DNA from 3 places in the Enterococcus wangshanyuanii genome. Region 3 is predicted to be linked to each of the others. Evidence: predicted binding sites of a transcription regulator. Region 3 holds the regulator's gene; each other region holds the start of a gene.
The links. Region 3 encodes NrdR, which represses ribonucleotide reductase genes. Its sites were predicted from a motif close to ACACNATATATNGTGT; they were not measured.
Positions count from the first base shown of each region.

Region 1: the regulator NrdR is predicted to act here: its motif matches at 3,479-3,494, upstream of pnuC (nicotinamide riboside transporter PnuC).
Region 2: the regulator NrdR is predicted to act here: its motif matches at 2,357-2,372, upstream of nrdD (anaerobic ribonucleoside-triphosphate reductase).

Region 1 is NZ_CP021874.1:3,781,605-3,789,228, reverse strand. Features, by position in the region: gene CC204_RS18975 (ROK family protein) at 1-276, shown strand, start outside; gene CC204_RS21730 (hypothetical protein) at 338-466, opposite strand; gene rlmD (23S rRNA (uracil(1939)-C(5))-methyltransferase RlmD) at 468-1,838, opposite strand; gene CC204_RS18965 (deoxynucleoside kinase) at 2,006-2,647, opposite strand; gene pnuC (nicotinamide riboside transporter PnuC) at 2,666-3,352, opposite strand; gene CC204_RS18955 (diacylglycerol kinase) at 3,613-4,683, opposite strand; gene gatB (Asp-tRNA(Asn)/Glu-tRNA(Gln) amidotransferase subunit GatB) at 4,700-6,130, opposite strand; gene gatA (Asp-tRNA(Asn)/Glu-tRNA(Gln) amidotransferase subunit GatA) at 6,130-7,599, opposite strand; gene gatC (Asp-tRNA(Asn)/Glu-tRNA(Gln) amidotransferase subunit GatC) at 7,599-7,624, opposite strand, start outside.
Region 2 is NZ_CP021874.1:3,661,262-3,668,885, reverse strand. Features, by position in the region: gene CC204_RS18415 (ABC transporter permease) at 1-1,409, opposite strand, end outside; gene CC204_RS18410 (ABC transporter ATP-binding protein) at 1,399-2,166, opposite strand; gene nrdD (anaerobic ribonucleoside-triphosphate reductase) at 2,477-4,669, shown strand; gene nrdG (anaerobic ribonucleoside-triphosphate reductase activating protein) at 4,809-5,411, shown strand; gene CC204_RS18395 (cryptochrome/photolyase family protein) at 5,546-6,955, opposite strand; gene dinB (DNA polymerase IV) at 7,019-7,624, opposite strand, start outside.
Region 3 is NZ_CP021874.1:454,288-461,911, forward strand. Features, by position in the region: gene mutM (DNA-formamidopyrimidine glycosylase) at 1-396, shown strand, start outside; gene coaE (dephospho-CoA kinase) at 402-995, shown strand; gene CC204_RS02110 (nucleotide sugar dehydrogenase) at 1,266-2,495, shown strand; gene CC204_RS02115 (pectate lyase-like adhesive domain-containing protein) at 2,531-3,082, shown strand; gene CC204_RS02120 (glycosyltransferase) at 3,117-4,745, shown strand; gene nrdR (transcriptional regulator NrdR) at 4,979-5,464, shown strand; gene CC204_RS02130 (replication initiation and membrane attachment family protein) at 5,477-6,877, shown strand; gene dnaI (primosomal protein DnaI) at 6,880-7,624, shown strand, end outside.

The DNA.
Region 1 (7,624 bases), 520 kb from region 3:
CTCTCTTTGGCAGAAATTCTGATTTTTTTAAATGATGCATTCGTTCCAGAATTTATTGGTTTAGGCGGAGGAGTCAGTAATAATCCTGATCTTTTACCCAATCTAAATAAGACGATTGCTGAAGTATTAGTGAGTCAGAAAACTAAAATTGACTTTTATCGAAGTTTATTGAAAAAAGAGCAAGAATTGTTGGCACCTACTATAAAAATCTGTCACTTTAAAAAAGATGCAAACTTGATTGGTGCAGCACTTCACTTTAAAGAAACTCATTCATGACCATAACAAAAAAATCCAATGCCGATACTCACAAAAATTGTGTAGAGGCATTGGATTTCTATTATTTATTGTATATTTTTGGCCCTTTTCGCATGTTTTTCCGATCATTTTTTGGGGATTCCATTTGTTTCGATCTTCCACCACTTTGTTTCTTTTTGATCAGTTCAAGCATTTTCTTTTTTGTATCCATGTTACACCGCCTTTGTCAGTAATGTCACTGACTCAATATGAGTTGTTTGAGGGAAATTATCTACTGGTTGAACTTCTTTTACTTGATAACCGCCTTCTACTAATAAAGCTAAATCTCTTGCTAATGTTGCAGGATTGCAGCTGACATAAACAATTCGCTCCGGTTTAGTTTCGATCAATGTTTCTACTAAACTTGCTTCTAATCCCTTACGTGGAGGATCAACGATCACAACATCCGGCTTGATTTCTTGTTCCAAGAGTCTTGGTAAAGCTTCTTCTACTAGTCCGGCAGTAAAAGTTGCGTTTGTAATACCATTCAACTGAGCATTGCTCTCCGCATTTTTCACCGCTTCTTCGATAACTTCCACACCATAAACATGCTTCGCATCTTTTGCTAAAGTCAGACCGATCGTACCGATCCCACAATAAGCATCGACAACTATTTCATTCCCTGTTAAAGCAGCGTATTCTTTGACTTTATTGTACATTACTTCTGTTTGTTGTGGATTTACTTGGTAGAACGAGCGAGAAGAGATTTCAAACTTCAAATCAAAAATCGTATCAATGATCTGATCTTCACCATGAAGTAAAATCGTTTCATCACCAAAAATAACATTAGTCTTTTTCGGATTGACATTTTGTACGATGCTAACCACTTCTGGCAGCGCCTCTAATATATCCGGGACGATTTTACTTGTTGGGAATAGTTTGGGTGTTCTTGTGATCAGAACTACCATCATTTCTCCAGTATGATAGCCTCTACGAACAACGATATGGCGCAGGTTCCCTGTATTATCTGATTCGTTATATGGTTTGATACTGTATCGTCTCATAATGTCACGAATCTTGATCACTGCTTCATCGATTTTAGGATCTTGAATATAGAAATGTTCCAACGGAATCAAATCATGACTATTTTTTCTAAAGAAACCTGTTTGCAATTGATTATCGATTTTTCTTACCGGAATTTGTGCTTTATTGCGGTATCCCCATGGATTTTTCATTCCTAGAGTATCTAAAACTGGGACATCAGGTAACTTGGCAACACGCTGCATTACATTTTTCACTTGATTGGTTTTAAAATTCAATTGAGCTCCATAAGCTAAATGCTGCAACGGACTGATACCGACTTTGGTAAAGTTTCGATCTTTAACAGGAACACGGTCTCCACTTGATTTTAAAATAGTGACTACTTTACCATAACCAAAGCTTTTACCGACTTTCAACACTTTGATTTCGATTTTTTCGCCAGGTAAAGCATCTTCTATAAATAGTGGATACCCATCGATTTTAGCTACCCCCATTCCTTCATGGGTCAAATCAATGATATCTACTTCGATCGTTTCATTTTTTTTTACTGGAAAATTATTCATAGGTCGCTCCTTCTTTTATGCGCTTCACTCATTCTAATGAAAAAATACAGGAAAAGCAATAGAGAGTTCGGCTTTGATAGTAAAAAGAATCACATTTTAAGGGGGGAAAATAAAAAGATGAGATAAAAACGGTTCCCTTTACCTCATCTTTCATTATTTCATTTAAATTAGTTGATTTCAGCTAATTTATTTTCAATCAATTGAATCACTTCTTTTTTGGCAGTATCATTTTCGATAAAATCATATTTGTCACCATCAATTTGAATTTTCGGACTCTCATCATAGTCTTCAAACCACTTTTCATAGCGACTATTCAGTTCTTTGTAGTATTCATAAAGTTCTGGATCATCATCTACCTGCTCGTATGAACGCCCACGTCGTTTGATTCGTTCCAGCATTTTAGGAAAAGATACTTTAATATGGACTAACAGATCCGGACGCTTTTTATGCGCTGCATAGGGCAATTCCTGCAGCATATTTTCCAATAGTGAATCATAAACTTTTACCTCGGTTTCATTTGCTCTGCCCAAGTCAGCATTCAAATGAAAAAGTAAAGAATCTTCATAGATCGAGCGGTCTAGTACATTATTCTCATGAGATAATGCTTGTTTGATACTATCAAAGCGTTTATTTAAAAAATAGATTTGTAATAGAAATGCATATTTTTGGGGATCTGCATAAAACAAAGGTAATACTTCATTATCATCTACAGATTCATAAAATGCTTCTGAACCTAAATGTTCTGAAATAATTTCTGTTAAACTAGATTTTCCTGCACCAATTGTACCTGCTAAAACGATCACTGCCATCGAACTCCCTACCTATTATTAATTATTTTTTTTTAATTTCAACCAATGTATCATACCATATATCGAGTTAAAGGTGTACATGCAATACATAACAAACAACGCATAGTCACCACCAGCATGTGTCCCTGCTCTAAACCATAAAACGATAGAAAATAAATTTCCTAATAACCAAAAAACAAATTGTGACTGATATCTCTTGATCATCAATAGCATTCCCGTTGCTGAGACACTAAAAGTTACTGCGTCAAGTGTCTGCTGTGCATCGTTGACAAAACCTAAAAGATAATAAGCAAGAATACCGATCCCTAGCCAAATCAATCCCGCATATAGCCATTGAATCCCTTTTAATACTTTGACATCTGTGACATTGCCAGTACCGTCTTCACTTGCTTTTAGCCAAGCAAATAATCCTGTAATATCCATGATGATATAAAATGTCTGAAGCAGTACCTCTGCGTAGACTTTTGTCTTTAAGCCAAAATAACCAATGATCAATGCACTGATAAAGCCAAATATATAGTTACTGGCTTTTCCTTGAGCAATCAGATTGACGCAAATGATTCCGGATAAGCCTCCAACTAATGTGATCCAACTGGACGGATTAAAAAGAAATGCAGTCAATTGAACTAAAACCATCGCTAATAAAAATAAATAGCTTTTTCTTTGCCAGCCTTTAAAATCATTTATAATAAAATTTGAACCCATCTCAAACAAACCTTTCGCGACTATTATTATCACCTTCTGCAGAATTGACGACTCCATTAATTTACTCTTGTTTGAATCAGAAGTCAATGAGAATCCTTCTCAATTAACAATTATGAGAGTTTTTTTATACTATATATTGCGTTTATTAATTATATGAAGTACATATATTGTGTTTTTACTAATTTTCTCATTTTCGTGCTAAAAAACAGGTTCAAGCCAAAACTAGAATGTTTTGACTTGAACCTGTCTTTAATGAAAAATCAGCCGATTTGACCATTGTTATCAATATCTTCTTCGGTCAAACGTTCAACTTCTTTTACAAACTCTTTACTTGCTGCATGATACTGATCTTCTTCTTCCTGATCAGCTTCATCCTCGTCTTTATATTCACTTAGAACTGATCCCATGATGGCATTCGAAGGAATTGCATCAGCATTCGCAAACATTTCAATATGTTGATGCAAATTCGTGAATTCCATTGGTGCATCACCACCATATTCTCCATCTAAATTGATCATCATTTTCGCTTTTGGATCAAGTGTTTCTGCATGTAGATAACTTGTTTTAGTATAGATCAAACGAGGATCTTCTACATGCTTTCCACCATTTAACATTAGAGCAACTAAATGAAGGATCTCAAACACATTTGCCGTTTTAACGATGATCAAAGAGAATTTGCCATCATCTAGTTTTGCATCAGGTACGATCGTTTCAAATCCTCCGACTGAGTTGGTCAGTCCAAGGAAAAACATCGAAGCATTTCCTTCATAGACGCCTTCATCGTATTCCATCCGCATTTTGATCGGTTTGACCCGAGGTAGCATTTCAGCCCCCTTCGCTAAATAAGCAAGATAGCCAAAAATACTTTTCAACTCTGAAGGAACCTCATAGGTCAACTCAGTCAAATGACCACCTGCTGCGATATTGATAAAATAGTTCTCACGAGCACGACCAATATCCATTTTAACTGTTTGATTTTTGCGGATCACTTCTGCTGCTTTGACAATATTATCTCGAGGAATTTTTAATGCTCTTGCATAATCATTCGTTGTTCCAGCAGGAATAATCGCCATCTTAGGTCGATTTTCCAAAGGAGCAATTCCGTTTACAACTTCATTGATCGTTCCGTCTCCACCTGCCGCAACGACCAGGTCAAAACCTGATTCAGCTACACGACGGGCTTCATTTTTAGCGGAGTTTTCTTCTGGCGTTGTGGCAAAAGCACTAGCTTCATATCCGCATTCTTCCAAGATAGAAAGAATATCTGCTAGATTTTTCTTGACTAGTTCTTTACCGGAAGTAGGATTATAAATTACTCTTGCTTTTTTCATCTGCATCTGCTGCTTTCTATCGTTTTGTCAATTCTTCTTGGAGCAGTTTGTTTACAACACCTGGATTGGCTTGCCCTTTTGTTGCTTTCATGATTTGACCCACTAAAAAGCCGACTGCACGGTCTTTCCCGTTTTTGAAATCATCTACAGATTGTTGATTGTTATCTAGTACATCATTGATGATCGGCAATAATTGTGATGGATCAGAAAGTTGAACCAAGCCTTTTGCTTCAACGACTTCTTTGGCATCGCCGCCATTTTCGATCAATTCTTTAAAGACTTTTTTAGCGATCTTAGAGCTGATCGTACCGTCTGCGATCAACGTGATCATTCCAGCTAAGTTTGCTGGTGTTAGTTTTGTATCAGCCAACTCGACTTTTTCGCTATTCAAGTAAGCAGAAACTTCACCCATCAACCAGTTTGATACTTGTTTGGCATCTGCACCTTCTGCTAAAGCTGCTTCGAAGAAATCAGACATTTCTTTCGTCAAGGTCAAGACCATTGCATCGTATTCAGGTAATCCTAATTCTTTCGTGTAACGTGCACGACGAGAAGCAGGCATCTCAGGTAAGCTTTGGCGCACTTGCTCGATCCACTCATCATCGATCGCAAAACGTGGTACATCCGGCTCTGAGAAGTAACGATAGTCACTTGAGCCTTCTTTGACACGCATCAACAATGTTTTATTTGTTGTTTCATCAAAACGACGAGTTTCTTGTTGAATTTCACCGCCTGATAATAAGACTTTCGCTTGACGTTTTTCTTCAAAAGCCAACCCTTTTTTAACAAAGCTCATAGAGTTCAAGTTTTTGATTTCGGCTTTTGTCCCGAATTCTTCCTGACCATATGGACGTAGTGAAATATTAGCATCACAACGCATTGAGCCTTCTTCCATCTTCACATCAGAAACATCTGTGAAAAGAATGATCGAACGTAATGCTTCTAAATAAGCATAAGCTTCTTCTGGTGAACGCATATCTGCTTCTGACACGATTTCGATCAACGGTGTTCCTTGACGGTTTAAGTCGACGTAAGAATAGCCGCCTTCTCCGTGAATGTTTTTACCCGCATCTTCTTCCAAATGAACACGTTCAATACGAATGCGTTTTGTTTCGCCTTCAACTTCAATATCGATCCAGCCGTCATGACCGATCGGTTGATCGAATTGAGAAATTTGATAGGCTTTGGGATTATCTGGGTAAAAATAGTTTTTACGGTCAAAGTGTGTATCTTTTGAGATTTCACAATTTAAAGCAAGTGCTGCTTTCATCCCAAAAGCAATCGCTTCTTTATTCATCACTGGCAATACGCCTGGGTAACCCCAGTCGATCACATTGGTATTGCTGTTTGGCTCAGCACCAAAATGAGCAGGTGCTGGTGAAAAGATTTTAGAGTTTGTTTTTAATTCTACATGGACCTCAAGTCCGATGACAGTTTCAAAGTTCATTAGTCATTCCCCCCTAAGATCACAGGTTTTTTCGTGTGGAAATCTGTTGCTTGTTCAAATGCGTAAGCTGCTTTATACATCGTACTTTCATCGAATGCTTTGCCGATGATTTGTAAGCCGACTGGCAAGCCTTCTGAGAAGCCAGCTGGTACGGACATTCCAGGTAAACCAGCTAAGTTTACTGGAATCGTCAATAAGTCATTCATATACATCGTGATTGGATCATTGATGTTTTCACCTAACCCAAAAGCAACGGTCGGTGATGCTGGGCCAATGATAATATCATACGATTCGAATACTTTATCGAAATCTTGTCTAATCAAGGTTCTAACTTGACCTGCCTTTTTGAAATAAGCGTCATAATAGCCCGCACTTAATGAGAATGTTCCGAGCATAATACGGCGTTTTACTTCAATACCGAAACCTTCAGAACGTGAATTCACATACACATCTTCAAGGTTTTTAACATTTTCAGAGCGGTAACCATAACGGATACCGTCAAAACGTTGTAAGTTTGAACTTGCTTCTGAAGAAGCGATGATATAATAAACAGCTACACCATATTTTGAATGTGGTAAGCTAACTTCTTCAACTGTTGCACCTAGTGCTTTAAATGTTTCTGCCGCTTTAAGGACAGCGTCACGAACACCAGCATCGACTCCTTCACCAAGATATTCTTTTGGTAAAGCAACTTTCATACCTTTGATATCCCCTGTTAAACCTGTAGTAAAATCAGGAACGGATACGCCAGCAGAAGTGCCGTCTTTTTCATCAAACCCGCTGATTGCGTTCAACGCTAGAGCATTGTCTTGAACATTTCTAGTCATTGGACCGATTTGGTCTAAGCTTGAAGAAAAGGCGATCAAACCAAATCGAGATACACGTCCGTATGTTGGCTTCATACCAACGATTCCGTTGAATGAAGCTGGTTGGCGAATACTTCCACCTGTATCGCTTCCTAAAGAAACCGGAATTTGTCCCGCTGCAACTGCTGCTGCCGAACCACCTGAAGAACCGCCAGGAACTTTTGAATGATCCCAAGCATTTTTTGTTTGTTTGAAATATGATGTTTCTGTACTTGCACCCATGGCAAATTCATCCATGTTTAATTTACCAACAGGGATCATATCTGCTTGGTACAGTTTATCCATTACTGTTGCATCATAAATCGGATTGAAATTATGCAGCATTTTTGATGCAGCCGTTGTTAAAATATCTTTTGTGACGATATTGTCTTTGATACCGATAGGAATTCCAGCTAATGGATTTGATTCAGTGATCCCTTTCAAATCAATTGCTTTCGCTAAATCTAACGCTTTTTCTTCATTGATTGTAATGAATGAGTCGACATCTTTCTCTGTTTCTTTGATGCGGTCCAATGTTGCATGTGTTAGATCTGTAGCAGTAATTTCTTTTGATACCAATAAATTATGCAGTTCTGTTAGTGACTTATCGTATAATTTTTCCATTATGCACCAGCCTCCCCATTGTCGA
Region 2 (7,624 bases), 640 kb from region 3:
GAAACGATCACCGTTGGAAAACTATAACGAAGCAAATCTTGACCTAAATAATCCGGTCGAACATCGGCAATCTGAAATCTGGTATTTTCGGAAAAAATAAAGTCAGAATCATACCGAATGACACCAGCCAATGTATTTTGAATACTATCTAAAACTACAAGGTCAGTCGGGTGTTTCAATTCGATATTCTTTAAATAATGATTGTATTTTTGAAATTCTCGATAATTAGAAAGAGCCATTATATTGATTGGCGTTAAATTACTTTGGCTGGCATCTTGACCAATTTTAAGACTATAGCGGCTGCCTGTTAGCTTATAATTTAATTCTACTAGCGATTTTACTGAAGTGTCTGACTGATTTTCAATCGTTGTCATTACTTTATCAAGATCATCCTCCGCCACGATATAATCATTTGGCGCAACAATGTTCACTGAATTCATTCCAATCGTATAAATAGAGGCCGCCCCTCCGATCATACCCAGAGCAATAGCAATAAAAATCGTGACGGCAAAAAGTGTGCTACCCACTCTTGTCATGTGAAGCTTTGTGTTGCCGACTGCAACCATATTTAGATTTCGATAATAAGCAGAGCGATTTTTTGTAAATAAATAGACAACTAGATGCATCGTGTATTTAAAAAATAGAAAAGTACCAATACAGCAAATAGCTAAAATAACTAGAGGTGCAAGAAAAAAGCCGCCAAACCCCAGGGATGTTTTCATCAAAAATGAGATAAACTGCACAATATTATAGGACAAAAAATAACCAAAAAGAATCAACAATGCACCAAAAACTCCCAAACCGGCTTTAAATCTGGATAAGCGATTTGATGCAGCTTCCCGTTTCTTTTCAGGGGTTAGCAAGTTTGTCACCTGATAAAGATAAATCAGCCAAGTGCTTCGGATCGACACTGCTAATAGCATAAAAACAAAGACAACACTTGTTTGTACCATCGAAGGGACTGAGATAAAAAACAAACTTTCCACTTGTAAAAACATAGCTTTCGCAAGAATCATCGAAAACAACTTTGAGAAAATCACACCTAAAAATAAGCCTGTGATCAAGGAAATAGCCCCTAAAAATAATGTTTCAATGAAAAACAGCAAGGATATCTGCGTCTTCTTCATTCCAACCAATTGATACAGTCCGATCTCTTTTCGACGTTTTAATAAAAAGAAGTGATTCGCTGCAAACATAAAGCCCAGAATCATGATTACGATCAAGACACCGCCTAGATTCATTGCACCATCAATATGGATTTCCTGACCCAGCCGATTCGTCAACGATCGATTGTAGGTAAGTGCGCTAAAACAATAATAAACAACTACCGCAAATGTCATACTGACAAAATAAACCAGATAATTCAAAAATTGACCCTTAAAATTTTTCCAGGATAGGTTAAAAATCATTCGCACGACCACCTCCGCCAATCGTAGCCTGCATATCGATCACTCGATTGAAAAATTCCTTTCTTGATCCTTGGCGTACGACTTCTGAAAAAATCACCCCATCTTTGATAAATAAAATACGATTACAGTAACTTGCCGTATAAGGATCATGAGTCACCATCATGATCGTTGCATCATCTTCAACATTCATATTCGTCATATATTGAAGCAACTCTGCAGCCGACTTAGAATCTAGTGCGCCGGTAGGTTCATCCGCAAAAATCAATTTTGGTTCTGTGATCAGTGCTCTGGCTGCAGCAACCCGTTGCTTTTGACCTACCGAAATCGTATTAGGGTATTCATTCAGCAACTGTTCGATTCCCAACACAGTAGCCACATGAATCAAACGCTGCTCCATCTTTTCAAGCGGTATTCGATCGATCGCTAACGGTAATAAAATATTATCCTTAACATTTAAGGTATCAAGCAAATTGAAATCCTGAAAAATAAATCCTAATTCTTTGCGGCGAAAATCGCTGACTTGATTATTTCGCATTTTTAAAATATCCTGACCATCGATCCGAACTGTACCAGTCGTCGGTAAAGCAATAGTCGAAATCGCATTCAACAATGTTGACTTTCCTGCTCCGCTGGGTCCCATGATCCCAACAAATTCGCCTTGTTCCACAGAAAAAGAAATATTGTTTAGGACCTGAACTTTATTATTTCGATAGCCATAAGATTTACTTAGATGATTCACTTCTAAAATTTTTTTCATCTGATTCGCTCCAGTTTATTCATTGTCCTTATTCTACCAATTTTTTGGACTGGTGAACATCGATTCCTCTTACAATTAAGTAATGATAATAAAATGTTTAAGAAGTATTTATTTTTCCAGACAAAAAAGTTGTGACACTTTCCACAAACCTTTTAGGCAATTGTTTTCATGCTTTTTCCATTCTCACCAAACACTATATATAGTTGTTCGTTTGATAAAAAATAAAAAATGGACACTATATATAGTTGAAACTTTCGTCGAATTGTTTTATGATAAGAAAGGAATAAATCTATGAGGAGATGGGTTATAAATGATAGAGATTAAGCAAGCTAAAAATGACGTGGGTGCTACTGATTTGACTTTGCATACGATGAAAATCATCAAAAGAGATGGACGTCTAGTTGATTTTAATGACCAGAAGATTTATGATGCTTTGATCAAAGCTGAACAAAAAATTCGAGGTTCATTGGACCCGCTTGCTCATGAGCGCATTCAAGAGATCGTGGAGCGCATCGATCAGGAAATTGCAGAACGATTTGTAGATAATGTCAAAATCTATGAAATTCAAAATATCGTAGAGCACATTTTACTTGCTAAAAACGAATACGAACTTGCAGAAGAATACATCAATTACCGTACACGACGTGATTTTGAACGTAGCAAATCAACAGATATCAATTTCACGATCGGCAAATTGATCAACAAGGATCAAGCGGTCGTTAATGAAAACGCAAATAAAGACAGCGATGTGTTCAATACACAACGTGATTTAACTGCAGGTATCGTTGGGAAATCGATTGGATTGAAAATGCTCCCTCCACATGTGGCAAATGCCCACCAAAAAGGAGATATCCACTATCATGATTTAGATTATCATCCATATACGCCAATGACAAACTGTTGTTTGATCGACTTTAAAGGCATGTTGAACAATGGATTTAAAATTGGGAATGCAGAGGTTGAATCGCCTAAATCGATCCAAACAGCGACTGCTCAAATTTCTCAAATCATCGCCAATGTAGCCTCAAGTCAATATGGCGGCTGTTCTGCTGACCGAGTAGATGAGCTGCTTGCACCTTTTGCAGAATTAAACTACGAAAAACATTTGGCAGATGCAAAAGAATGGATCGACGGCGCAGATCGTCAAGAAGAATTTGCTAAAGCTAAAACTAAAAAAGATATCTATGATGCGATGCAAAGTTTAGAATACGAAATCAATACATTGTTCACTTCAAACGGACAAACCCCTTTTACTTCTTTAGGTTTTGGTCTAGGTGTCAACTGGTTTGAACGTGAAATTCAAAAAGCGATTTTACAAATCAGAATCAATGGCTTAGGTAGTGAAAAACGAACAGCGATTTTTCCTAAACTGATCTTCACATTGAAACGCGGTGTTAATTTGAATGAAACAGATCCAAACTATGACGTAAAACAGTTAGCACTTGAGTGCGCAACAAAACGGATGTACCCAGATGTTTTAAGCTATGATAAAATCGTAGATTTAACTGGCAGCTTCAAAGTTCCAATGGGCTGTCGCTCATTCCTACAAGGTTGGAAAGACGAGCATGGCGAAGAAATCAATGTCGGCCGGATGAATCTTGGTGTCGTGACATTGAATCTACCAAGAATCGCCATGGAAGCGAATGGAAATCTAGATAAATTCTGGTCACTTTTAGAAGAACGCTTGGGCACGATGAAAGATGCATTGGTTTATCGAGTTGAACGCTGTAAAGAAGCAATTCCTGCAAACGCACCGATCTTGTATATGTATGGTGCTTTCGGTAAACGTTTATCCAGAAAAGAATCAGTAAATGAATTATTTAAAAATAAGCGTGCCACAATCTCATTAGGCTATATTGGCTTATACGAAGTTGCTGCTGCCTTTTATGGCGGAGATTGGGAAAAGAATCCTGAAGCAAAAGACTTTACCCTTGCGATCTTAAAAGATTTAAAAGCCCATGCCGATCAATGGGGCAATGATTATGGTTATCACTTCAGTGTTTACTCAACACCTAGCGAAAGCTTAACAGACCGCTTCTGCCGTTTAGATACTGAAAAATTTGGTGTTGTAGAAAATATCACTGACAAAGAATATTATACAAACAGCTTCCATTACGATGTTCGTAAAAATCCAACACCGTTTGAAAAATTAGATTTTGAAAAAGATTATCCACAATATTGTTCTGGTGGGTTCATTCATTATTGTGAGTATCCAGTTTTACAGCAAAACCCTAAGGCTCTAGAATCAGTTTGGGATTATGCTTATGACCGCGTTGGTTACCTTGGCACAAACACACCGATCGATCATTGCTACGAATGTGGATTTGAAGGTGATTTCAACCCAACTGAACGTGGCTTTGAATGTCCTCAATGCGGCAATCATGATCCAAAATCTTGTGATGTTGTAAAACGGACTTGCGGTTATTTAGGAAACCCCCAAGCAAGACCGATGGTGCATGGTCGCCATAAAGAAATCTCTTCACGAGTGAAGCATATGAAATAAACCGTTCAGCTAAACAACTGGAAGAATAGTTTCATTTTTTCAGTTGTTTAGTTGTTTATTGTATTTTTTATTCATACTAGTCGTTTAGATGAACGACTATAGAAATGTTTTTCATTTTTATTTGAAAGAAGGAACTATAATGAGAAATCCTAAACCTCAAGAGTGGCTGGCAGATGAGCTTAGCCAAAACTATATTGCTGATTACAAGGCATTCAACTTTGTTGATGGTGAAGGTGTTCGAAATAGCTTATACGTCAGTGGCTGTTTATTCGCTTGTGAAGGATGCTTTAATCAAGCGGTGCAAAATTTCCGGTACGGGAAGCCTTTTACAAAAGAGTTAGAGGATAAAATTATTGAAGATCTCTCCCATGATTACGTGCAGGGGTTGACTTTGTTGGGTGGGGAGCCTTTTTTAAATACACAGGTTTGTTTGAGTGTCGTTGACCGTGTTCATCAAGAATTTGGTTCAACAAAAGATATTTGGTCCTGGTCTGGTTATACTTTTGAAGAATTGCTGTTGGAGTCTTCTGATAAGCTAGAATTGTTGAATAAAATCGATATTTTAGTGGATGGACGCTTTGAACTGGCTAAAAAGAATTTGAACCTACAATTCAGAGGAAGCAGCAATCAGCGGATCATCGATGTGAAAAAATCATTCGCTTGCGGTCAAGCTGTCATATGGGATAAATGCCATGATGGAGAACAAGCATATGAGCAAATCAAAAAGTCTGAATTGATCTGATTCATCCTTGCTCTAAACAAAATAGACTGAAATAAAAGCAATTATTTTCGAGGTAGTTGCTTTTGTCCCGCTATTTATTCTGAATTAGAGCCCGAAACAAAACCGATTTTTCGTTTTGTTCTGGGCTCTTTTGTTTATTCTTTAAAAAACGTTAGAATCTCTGCTCTCATTTTGCTATGATCGACAATCGGTTTTGGGTAGTCTTTCCCAATAAAAATATTGAGTGATTCTTGTACTTCTTTTGGCATTTTACTTGGTTCATGAATAAACTTATTCGGAACTTTACTTAATTCAGGAAGATACTGACGAATGAAATCACCTTTAGCATCAAATTTTTCACTCTGAGTCGTTGGATTGAAAATTCTGAAATATGGAACAGCATCCGTCCCTGTCGAAGCAGCCCATTGCCAACCTCCGATGTTGCTTGCTGCATCATAATCGATCAATTGTTTTTGGAAATATTGTTCGCCTAAACGCCAATCGATCAATAAATCTTTCGTTAAAAATGACGCTACGATCATCCTCAAACGATTGTGCATCCAGCCAGTTTGATTCAATTGACGCATAGCTGCATCTACGATGGGGTAACCTGTTTCACCTTTTCGCCAACTCTCAAATAGCTGCTTATTGTATTGCCATTGGAGCTGGCGATACTGTTCTTTGATTTCTTGGTTCTTTTGATCGGGATGTTCAAAATAAACCATATTATAAAAATCTCTCCAGCAAAGTTCCGAAATAAAGGCTTGGCGCCCATCTGATTCCGGCTCAGCAATAACAGCCTGCCAAACTTTTCGGATAGATATTTCACCAGTTCTTAAAAATCGTGAAAGCTTACTCGTCTGATCTTTAAATGGATAATCTCTATTTTTGTGATACGCGTGCAATTCATCTTTTATAAATGTTTTTAAGACCTTTTCAGCTTCTATTTCACCACAATCATAAGTAAATGGTAAATCTATTTTTTCTACTATTTCATTAAATCTACTTTCACCTTCAAAAAATAAGGAATGGGCTGCTTTTGAAAACGCCCGATCGATCGTCGATAACCTTTCATAGGCTTTTTTAGGTTGATTTTGCCAGTTTCGATAATAAGGTGTAAAGACTTTATAGTTTTCACCGTTGGGCTTCTTGATTTCATCAACACCATGTAAATGGCTGTCTTGGTAAGCATGAACATTGATCTTTTTCTTTTTAAAAAAAGCAGTTATTTTTTGATCTCTTTTCCTACCATAACCTCGTTCATCTTTATTAAAATAAATGCTATCCCATTCTTGAAAGCTATTCTTCAATTCTGAAAAATTTTCTTCTGGATCACCATATGAAAAATGGAGCGGAATCCCCCTTGCTTTAAGCTGTTCATAGAATATTTTTACACTATAGAAGAATGTATCATGATTATAACTATTTTGGATAAACTGAGTTGGATTCAATTGGAATATACAAATAAGTTCATCATCCACAGCCGCTTGCTCCAGCATCTCACTAAAAGCTGTATTGTCATCTAATCGAAGATCTTTTCTAAACCACATGATCATTTTACTCATCTATTTCCCCTACCTTTATTCTCGAGTGTAGCATAAAAAGAAGAGTAAAACGAAAGCTTCGCTCTATTCTTCTTTCTTTTCCCATAAAGGCAGCACAATATTTTCATACGCCATGGGATCAAGATTAGTCAGCGTTATTCCTAATAATCGGATTCCTTGCTCCAGTCCGAGGATTTCTTCCCAAATTAAATTGGCTTGGTAAAACAGCTCTTCTTTCGTTGAGATATACTCCGGCAAAGTTTGGCGTCTTGTGACTGTCGTATAATCAGAATATCGAACTTTTAAAACGACTGTTTTTCCATGCTTTTGAACATGCTCCAATGAAGCCTCTACTCGTTCCGCCAATTGTCTTAGCTGAGCTGTAACCTGGGCTTGGGTGGTCAGCGGAGTACCGTAAGTATGCTCTTTCCCGACCGACTTACGATCTCTAGTGACATTGACAGGTGAATCATGGATGCCGCGAACCTTTCGATAAAGAGAATAACCCATTTTCCCAAACTTACTGATCAGTTCCATCTCATCTTTTTCATATAGATCAGCCCCGGTAAAAATACCTAGTTCATGCATTTTCGGTACAGTTTTTTTCCCGACACCGTGAAATTTTTCAATCGGTAACGCCTTTAGAAATGTTTCCGCATCGTCCGGCAGAACAACAGTGAGACCTTTGGG
Region 3 (7,624 bases):
CGTGAAGGCTTAAAAAAACATCATAAGGCAATCAAACCACTACTTTTAGACCAACGTTTAGTAACTGGATTAGGAAATATTTACGTTGATGAAGCATTATGGGAAGCTAAAATCCATCCGGAGCAACCGGCCGATTCGTTAAATTCTAAAGAAGTGAATCTCCTTTATTACGCGATCATCGACGTTTTAGGACGCGCTGTTGAAGCGGGTGGGACAACGATTCGCAGTTATTTGAATGCATTAGGAGAAGCTGGGACCTTTCAGGTATCATTAAATGTATACGGTCAGACAAATCAGCCATGTCCAAGATGCGGCACACCAATTAAAAAAATTAAAGTTGCTCAAAGAGGGACTCATTTTTGTCCAAAATGTCAAACTTTGAAAGTGAGGAACTAGGATAGATGGGAATGATATTAGGTTTAACTGGAGGGATCGCTACTGGGAAGAGCACAGTCGTGGAGATTTTTAAAGAAGCAGGTTTTCCTATCGTGGATGCTGATGTGATTGCTAGAGAAGTAGTTGAGCCGGGGACTCGAGGACTTCAAGCGATCGTTGACGCATTTGGTCCTGAAATATTGTTTAGTGACGGATCCTTAGATCGAAAAAAATTAGGAAAGCTTATTTTCTCAGATAAGCAAAAGAGAGATCACTTGAATCATGTACTGTCACCCTTTTTAAGAGCGGCTATTTTAGAGGACATCGATCGGAAAAAAAATATGTCGTCATTAGTTATAGTGGATATTCCATTGCTTTATGAAGGCGGGTATGACGCAGTTGTCGATCAAGTCGCAGTTGTTTACATTCCGGAAGAGGTGCAATTATCTCGATTAATGGAGCGAGATAATCTTTCAAGTTTAGAAGCTGCACAAAGAATCGATAGTCAAATGCCGATCGAAGAGAAAAAAAGACGCGCAGATCTTATTTTTGATAATCAAAAAACAGTAGAAGAAACAAAAAAACAAGTCAAGAAATGGCTTTCAAAAAATATTTTTTGAGTATATAGTGATTGTGTTATTTAGTTATTTTATTTATGTTGATAATTAGTATTTTTAAATATCGAAAAAACGATGTGAAAACAGAAATTCCACATCGTTTTTTTGCGTTTTCGTCAGAAAAATTTCGATTTATAGATATGATATGAGTAATTATATAGTTAAGTTATAATAACTAAATGTTTCAAAAATATATAGACAATTATATTTGATTTGTGTTATCTTACGTAAAAGTAAAATGAAAAAAATAAACAAATATAAGGGGATTGAAGTATGGAAAAAGAAATTGTAGTCATTGGATTAGGTTATGTAGGATTACCTAGTGTTATGAATCATGTAGAAAATGGCCATCAGGTGACGGGGTTTGATATTGATCAAAAAAAGATTGATTCGTTGAATCAAGGGGTTAGCTATCTTGATACAATGTCAGATGAATTAATCGGTGAAATGCTAAAAAAAGGGACAGTTTTCACGACTAATGAAAAGTTGCTTAAGGATAAAGATATCTACATTATTGATGTACCAACGCCAATTGATGAAGATAAAATTCCGGATTTGAGTTATGTGAAATCAGCAGTAAATCTGATTGAAGATAAAGTAAAAGCCGGTTCATTGATCATTTTAGAAAGCACTACGTATCCTGGGACCACTGAAGAATACTTAGTGCAAAAATTTGCAGAAAAAGGGTACAACATAGGTACGGATTTGTACATAGCCTATTCTCCAGAACGAATCGACCCTGGGAATAGGCAGTCTTTAAGTGCTAAAATCCCAAGGATCGTAGCTGGTCATACTAAAAATTGTCTTGCACAGGCAAAAGCATTTTACGGAGATCATGTGTCAGCGGTCTCAAACTTAAAAACAGCGGAATTAGCGAAAATTTATGAAAATACGTTTAGACTAGTCAACATTGCCTTGGCAGATGAATTGCAAAAAATCACGGATAATTTAGAAATCAGTGTAGGAGAAGTGCTGGAGGCAGCAGCAACGAAACCATTTGGATTCATGAAATTTACACCCAACTTAGGAATTGGCGGTCATTGCATCCCGGTGGATCCATACTATTTGACTTGGTTGATGGAACAAAGAGGTCTGGATACTCCTTTGATCAGCACTGCAGGCCAAATCAATGACTCTATGCTTGAGTATCATTTACATAAGATCAATGAATATCTAAGTGAGCAGGAGAAAGATCTATCGGGTCTAAAAATTGCTATTTTAGGGGTGACTTATAAGAAGAATGTCGCAGATATTCGGATGTCATCTGTTCGTAGATTGATGGATAAATTAGGAAAAATGACTGCACAAATCGTTGCTTATGATGACGTTTTACATGCATATTATACAAAAGATGACGAAAAGATACACCGTTTAGAAAAAAATTATCATGAACTTACTTCTTTTGATTTAGTGATCTACGCAGTGGATCACGAACTGTATGAAGAAAACAAACCAAAGATCATTGAAAATAGCCGCCTTTTTTACGATTTGACAATTGTTTAAATTATTGAAATCTAGACAAAGAATAGGTGAGTGAAATGTCCAGAAAAAACAAGCGGAAAGAGCAACAGGCCATTGAAAATTTGCGCTCAAAAAAATTACTAAAAACAGTACTGGCGCCATTGCTTATACTTTTGGCTATACCAGGTCTTATTTTTGGGGTACATCTGATCAAACAAGCACCTAAAAAAACAATAAAAGAAAGTCAAACCACTCAACTGGTGATAAAGGAAAAAAAATATGCTGAGGTGTCTTCTTGGTCAGAGCTGATCGAGGCTTTATCAAACAAACAAATCAGCGAAATTTATCTGAAGAAAGATATTAAATTCCCTCAATCTGAAGCGGAATTAGCTAAAGAAAATCGAATAACGGTTCAAAAAGAAAAAATTCTTCATTTTGATAAAACAAAAAAGCAGCAGCTACACCGACCGATTCTATTGCTTAACTTTCTTGAAACGGATTCCAACAGGTATGTGGTGATTCAAGGAGAAGGAAGAGAAATCGATCTAGGGAAAGTTGAATTGAATCTTCCAGCAGGATTAGAGCTTGATTTTAACGAAGTAGTTGTTTTAAGAGCATATCACTATTGATTAGGTTTCCCGAATGTTTAGAAAGGATGTTTTAATGAAAAGAAGTATTTTTTTCTTGCTTGAAGTGATGGGGAAAGTTCTGTTATTTTTGATCCCTATTTTTTCTATTGTTTACATTGTTTTTTATGAGCTCACCCATTTCAAAAATCAGACGATCGAACAATTTGTTTTATCTGGAAAACTACCGATAACGGCATTTTTTCTTGTAGTTCTATTCGTTTTGATCATTCATTTTACCTTTAATCATTCGAAAAAAGCACTACTCAAGCATTCTGGAATCACTCCGAAAATCAGACGCTATAAAATGGGGTATTGGGCAAGTAAACGAAAAAATAGCAACGAACAAACTTTATTTAAAAAAAGTAATACTATGTTATTTATCACAATAGTTGCAACAATTATTTTGGGAGCTATCTGGTTTGGTTACCGACTAAGAGGAGATTCCCGTCATTCTTTGAGTGGTATTGCACCATTCTTTACGATGAGTGGAGGGATGGCGCTTGCGACCCTTGTTTTGAGTACGCTATACACGCCGTATACTAGTGATGGCATTAGAAAAAGAAATGTTCATATTTTGATGCCGATCTATAATGAACCTGTTGAAAATATAGAAAATGCTTTCCGCTCTATTTTAAATCAGACAGTAAAACCAGTTTCGTTTGTGGCTGTGGATGATGGCAGTCAATTAGTTGATTATACTGAACTTTCTACTAAATATCAGCAGATTTTTGCTGAAAAAGGGATTCGTTTTCAATTTTTGGCTCAGGAAAATAGTGGGAAAAGGGCTGCTCAGTTATTGGCTTATCGTTCTTTAAACATCACAGATTATCATAATGAGCTTATTTTGACAGTTGATAGTGATACCGTTTTTGAAAAGCATGCGATCGAGCAGGGGATCATTCCGTTTGATGATGAACAAGTTTATTCTGTTGCTGGAGTCATTGTCACACGAAATATTACAGATAATATTCTAACGATCATCACAGATTTGTTGGTAGTTGGCCATATGGTATTGATAGAACGATCGATGAATTCGATGTTTGGCAGTGTAGCAGTTAATAGCGGACCAATTGCTTTTTATCGTGCGGAAGTGCTGAAATTAGCGGAAACACTTGGATATGAAAATGAACAGTTCGGACGTGCAAGAGTGGAGTTTTCGGATGATAGTTTTTTGACCATGGCCGCTCTTTTATTAGGAAGAACAGTTGCCCAGTCAACGGCAGTGTCTTATACAGAATTACCGAATAAAATCAGTCATCATGTAAGACAGCATCTTCGCTGGAGCAGAGGAAGTTTTATTAGAGGCTTTTGGCGTTTGTCACTTTTCCCGATCAATAGTTTTGTATTTTTCAGGCAAGCTTTTGGCTGGGCAATGTTTGCTTCGATGCTAGTGATCAAATTACAATTATTTTATTGGCTGATTTTTGTGATGACAGACATCCCCATTTTACTTTTAGCCCCATTAGCATTTAGTGCGGTTTATTCTTTGTCTTATATTTCGATCCCAAGAAATGATCTGGCAAAGAGAGACAAGTGGATCGTGTTTTGTGCGTTTCCTTTTACAGTTTTATGGATGGTCTTTGTCCTGTCACCTGTGCGTGTTTGGGGCTATATCACGCATAAAAATACTGGCTGGGGAACGAGAAATAAAATAGAATTATAACTTGTGAATCACACAAACGTAACAAACCATCTAAGGGAGAGTTTCTTAGCATGGTTTGTTATTTTATTTCAAGAGATATCATTGTTATTAAATAAAACTCATACTATAAGAAAAAATTAATAGAGATAGATAGTTAATGTCTGGTTTCTCAGCCATTTCATGTTATAATACTGGTAGTAAATAACGATTAAACGAAATAATAGATAATAATAGAGATAGATGAGGTGAATATTATGCGTTGTCCAAGATGTCATCATAATAATTCTCGTGTCATTGATAGCCGCCAAGCGGATGATGGACGTGCGATTCGTCGTCGCAGAGAATGCGAAAATTGTAATTACCGTTTTACAACGTTTGAACGAATCGAAGCGGCGCCATTACTAGTCATCAAAAAAAATGGTGATCGAGAAGAATTTAATAGAGAAAAGATTTTGCGTGGGTTGATTCGTTCAGCTGAAAAACGCCCTGTTGCAATGGAACAAATGGAACAGATCGTTGATAATGTTGAGAATCGAGTACGTAGTTTAGGTGAAAATGAAGTTTCGACAACATTAGTTGGTGAATATGTGATGGAAGACTTAGTAGATCTAGATGAGATTGCTTATATTCGCTTTGCAAGTGTCTATCGTCAATTTAAGGACATGAGTGTCTTTTTGAAAGAATTACAAGGAATCGTTGACAAAGCTAAGTCATCAAATGATGATACAACCAATAAATAAGGAGGTCTTTCCTTGAAAAGTAATTGGAAAGAAGTCCAGCCAAAAAGCATTTTTCAAGTTGGTATAAGTTCGCCATTGTCGGATCAGGAGCGGGAAGTACTGGCACTGTTGTACCAGCCGATCATTGGTTCAGATGCGTTTAGTTTGTATACGACATTTTTGTCTGAAGTAGGGACTAACAGTACTAGTGAATCACTGTTTCATGCAGAACTGATCACGATGATGGATAAGAGTATCAAACAAATTTTAAACGCTAGAAAAAAGTTAGAGGGAATCGGACTATTAGATACATTTGTCAAAAGCGATGCGGAGTTAGGCACTATTTTTTTCTATCGGTTGAACCATCCGGAGACCGTAGAGCGTTTTTTCAAGGATGAAGTGTTGACATTGACACTCTTAAATACAGTCGGTCAAAGAAAGCTAGATAAATTATTCGATCGTTTTAAGCCAAACTATTTCTCATTAGCTGGTTATGAAGAAGTTTCAGCAAGCTTTAAGGATGTCTATTTATTTAAAGCAGAACAGGTTGCTGCTCAAAATGAGCAATTGCAGCAGATTGAAGCCTCATTTAATGATCCTCGTCCGGCTAAAAAAATTAGTGCTGTGAATGAGTCGTTCGACTGGTCCTATTTTATTCAGGGAATCGAGCGTTTAGGTATAAAATTACCAGATAATAGTGATGGATTTAAGGAAGAAGTATTCATTTTTCATAATTTGTTTGGTATCACAGAATTGGATATGGTCGATTTTTGTTCAAAATCATTTGACTATTACACTGGGAAGATAGACACTAAAGATTTTGAGCGAGCAGTATATAGAACCTACGATCCGGATAAACAACAAAGAAAAAGTGAAGTCATTCAAAATGAGCAGGTGAATCTTTCTGATACGGATCAGCAAACTTATCGATATAATTCATTGAAAATGTCTGGTTTTACAGAAATGGATATTCAAATGATCATGGACAGTGAAAATAACTTCCCGCTGAATTACTTGGAAGCCTTAAAAAATAGCAAAGGCGGATATACAACACCACAAGAACGTTCGTTAGTAAAATATTTAGTTTCAAAGTCTGGACTGCCAAATAGTGTGATCAATATTTTGATCAATTATGTGTACAATATTCAAAAACAGCCAACGCTAAAAGCTGATTATGTGAATCGAATTGCCAATGAATGGGCTCAAAGCGGAATCGTTTCGCCAGAAAAGGCGATCGAGCATGTTCGTGAAATTGCTCAAAAAAGTAAAACGCAACAAAACAAGCCTCATTATTCACAAAATAATCGAGTGATTCGTCAGGAAACACTACCTGACTGGGTGGATAATCCAGTTGAGGAAAAGAAATTATCTCCTGAAAGACAAGCTGAACTCGAAAGAGAGCTTCGAGAACTATTAAAAGAAGAAGGTGATTAATAATGGAAGATGTAGGCAAAGAAATGTCAAAGATCATTCGCAATAGAGATATGAGTGAGCGCTATAACGAGTTGGTGGATGTCGTTTTGAAAGATGAAGATGTCCAAAGATTTATTGAAGAACATCGCGACCGCTTGACAGATGATGATATCCGAAAGAGCTATTCAAAATTGTATGAGTTTGTTCAGGAGAAAAGAAAGTATCAGTTAAATGATCCCACGATGATTGCCCCTGGATACGAGCCAAAATTAGCTTTGAACTTCCATTATATCGATGTCACGTATATTCCAACAGAAGCTCTGATTGCGAAGCAGCAAGAAGAAGAGATCAGAAAACGTGTGAAGGCGATGGATATGCCAAAAGATGTCCGTGAAGCTCGCTTAAAATCATTTGACTTAAGTTCTGATGGACGGGAAGAGGCTTTTGCTGGAGCGATGAAATTCATTAAGGAGTACTCACAATCTCCTAAAGAATTTCATAAAGGTTTATATTTACAAGGGACCTTTGGTGTAGGAAAATCTTTTCTCTTAGGCGCAATTGCAAATAGTTTGGCGGAAAGAGGATTTGTAACAACGATCGTTCATTTTCCTACCTTTACTGTAGAGATGAAACAGGCTATTGCGAAAGATTTAGTCGGCGAAAAATTGGATGCTGTCAAGAAATCTCCTGTATTGATGATTGATGATCTGGGAGCAGAATCTATGACGTCATGGATAAGAGATGATGTATTAAGTGTTATCTTACAGT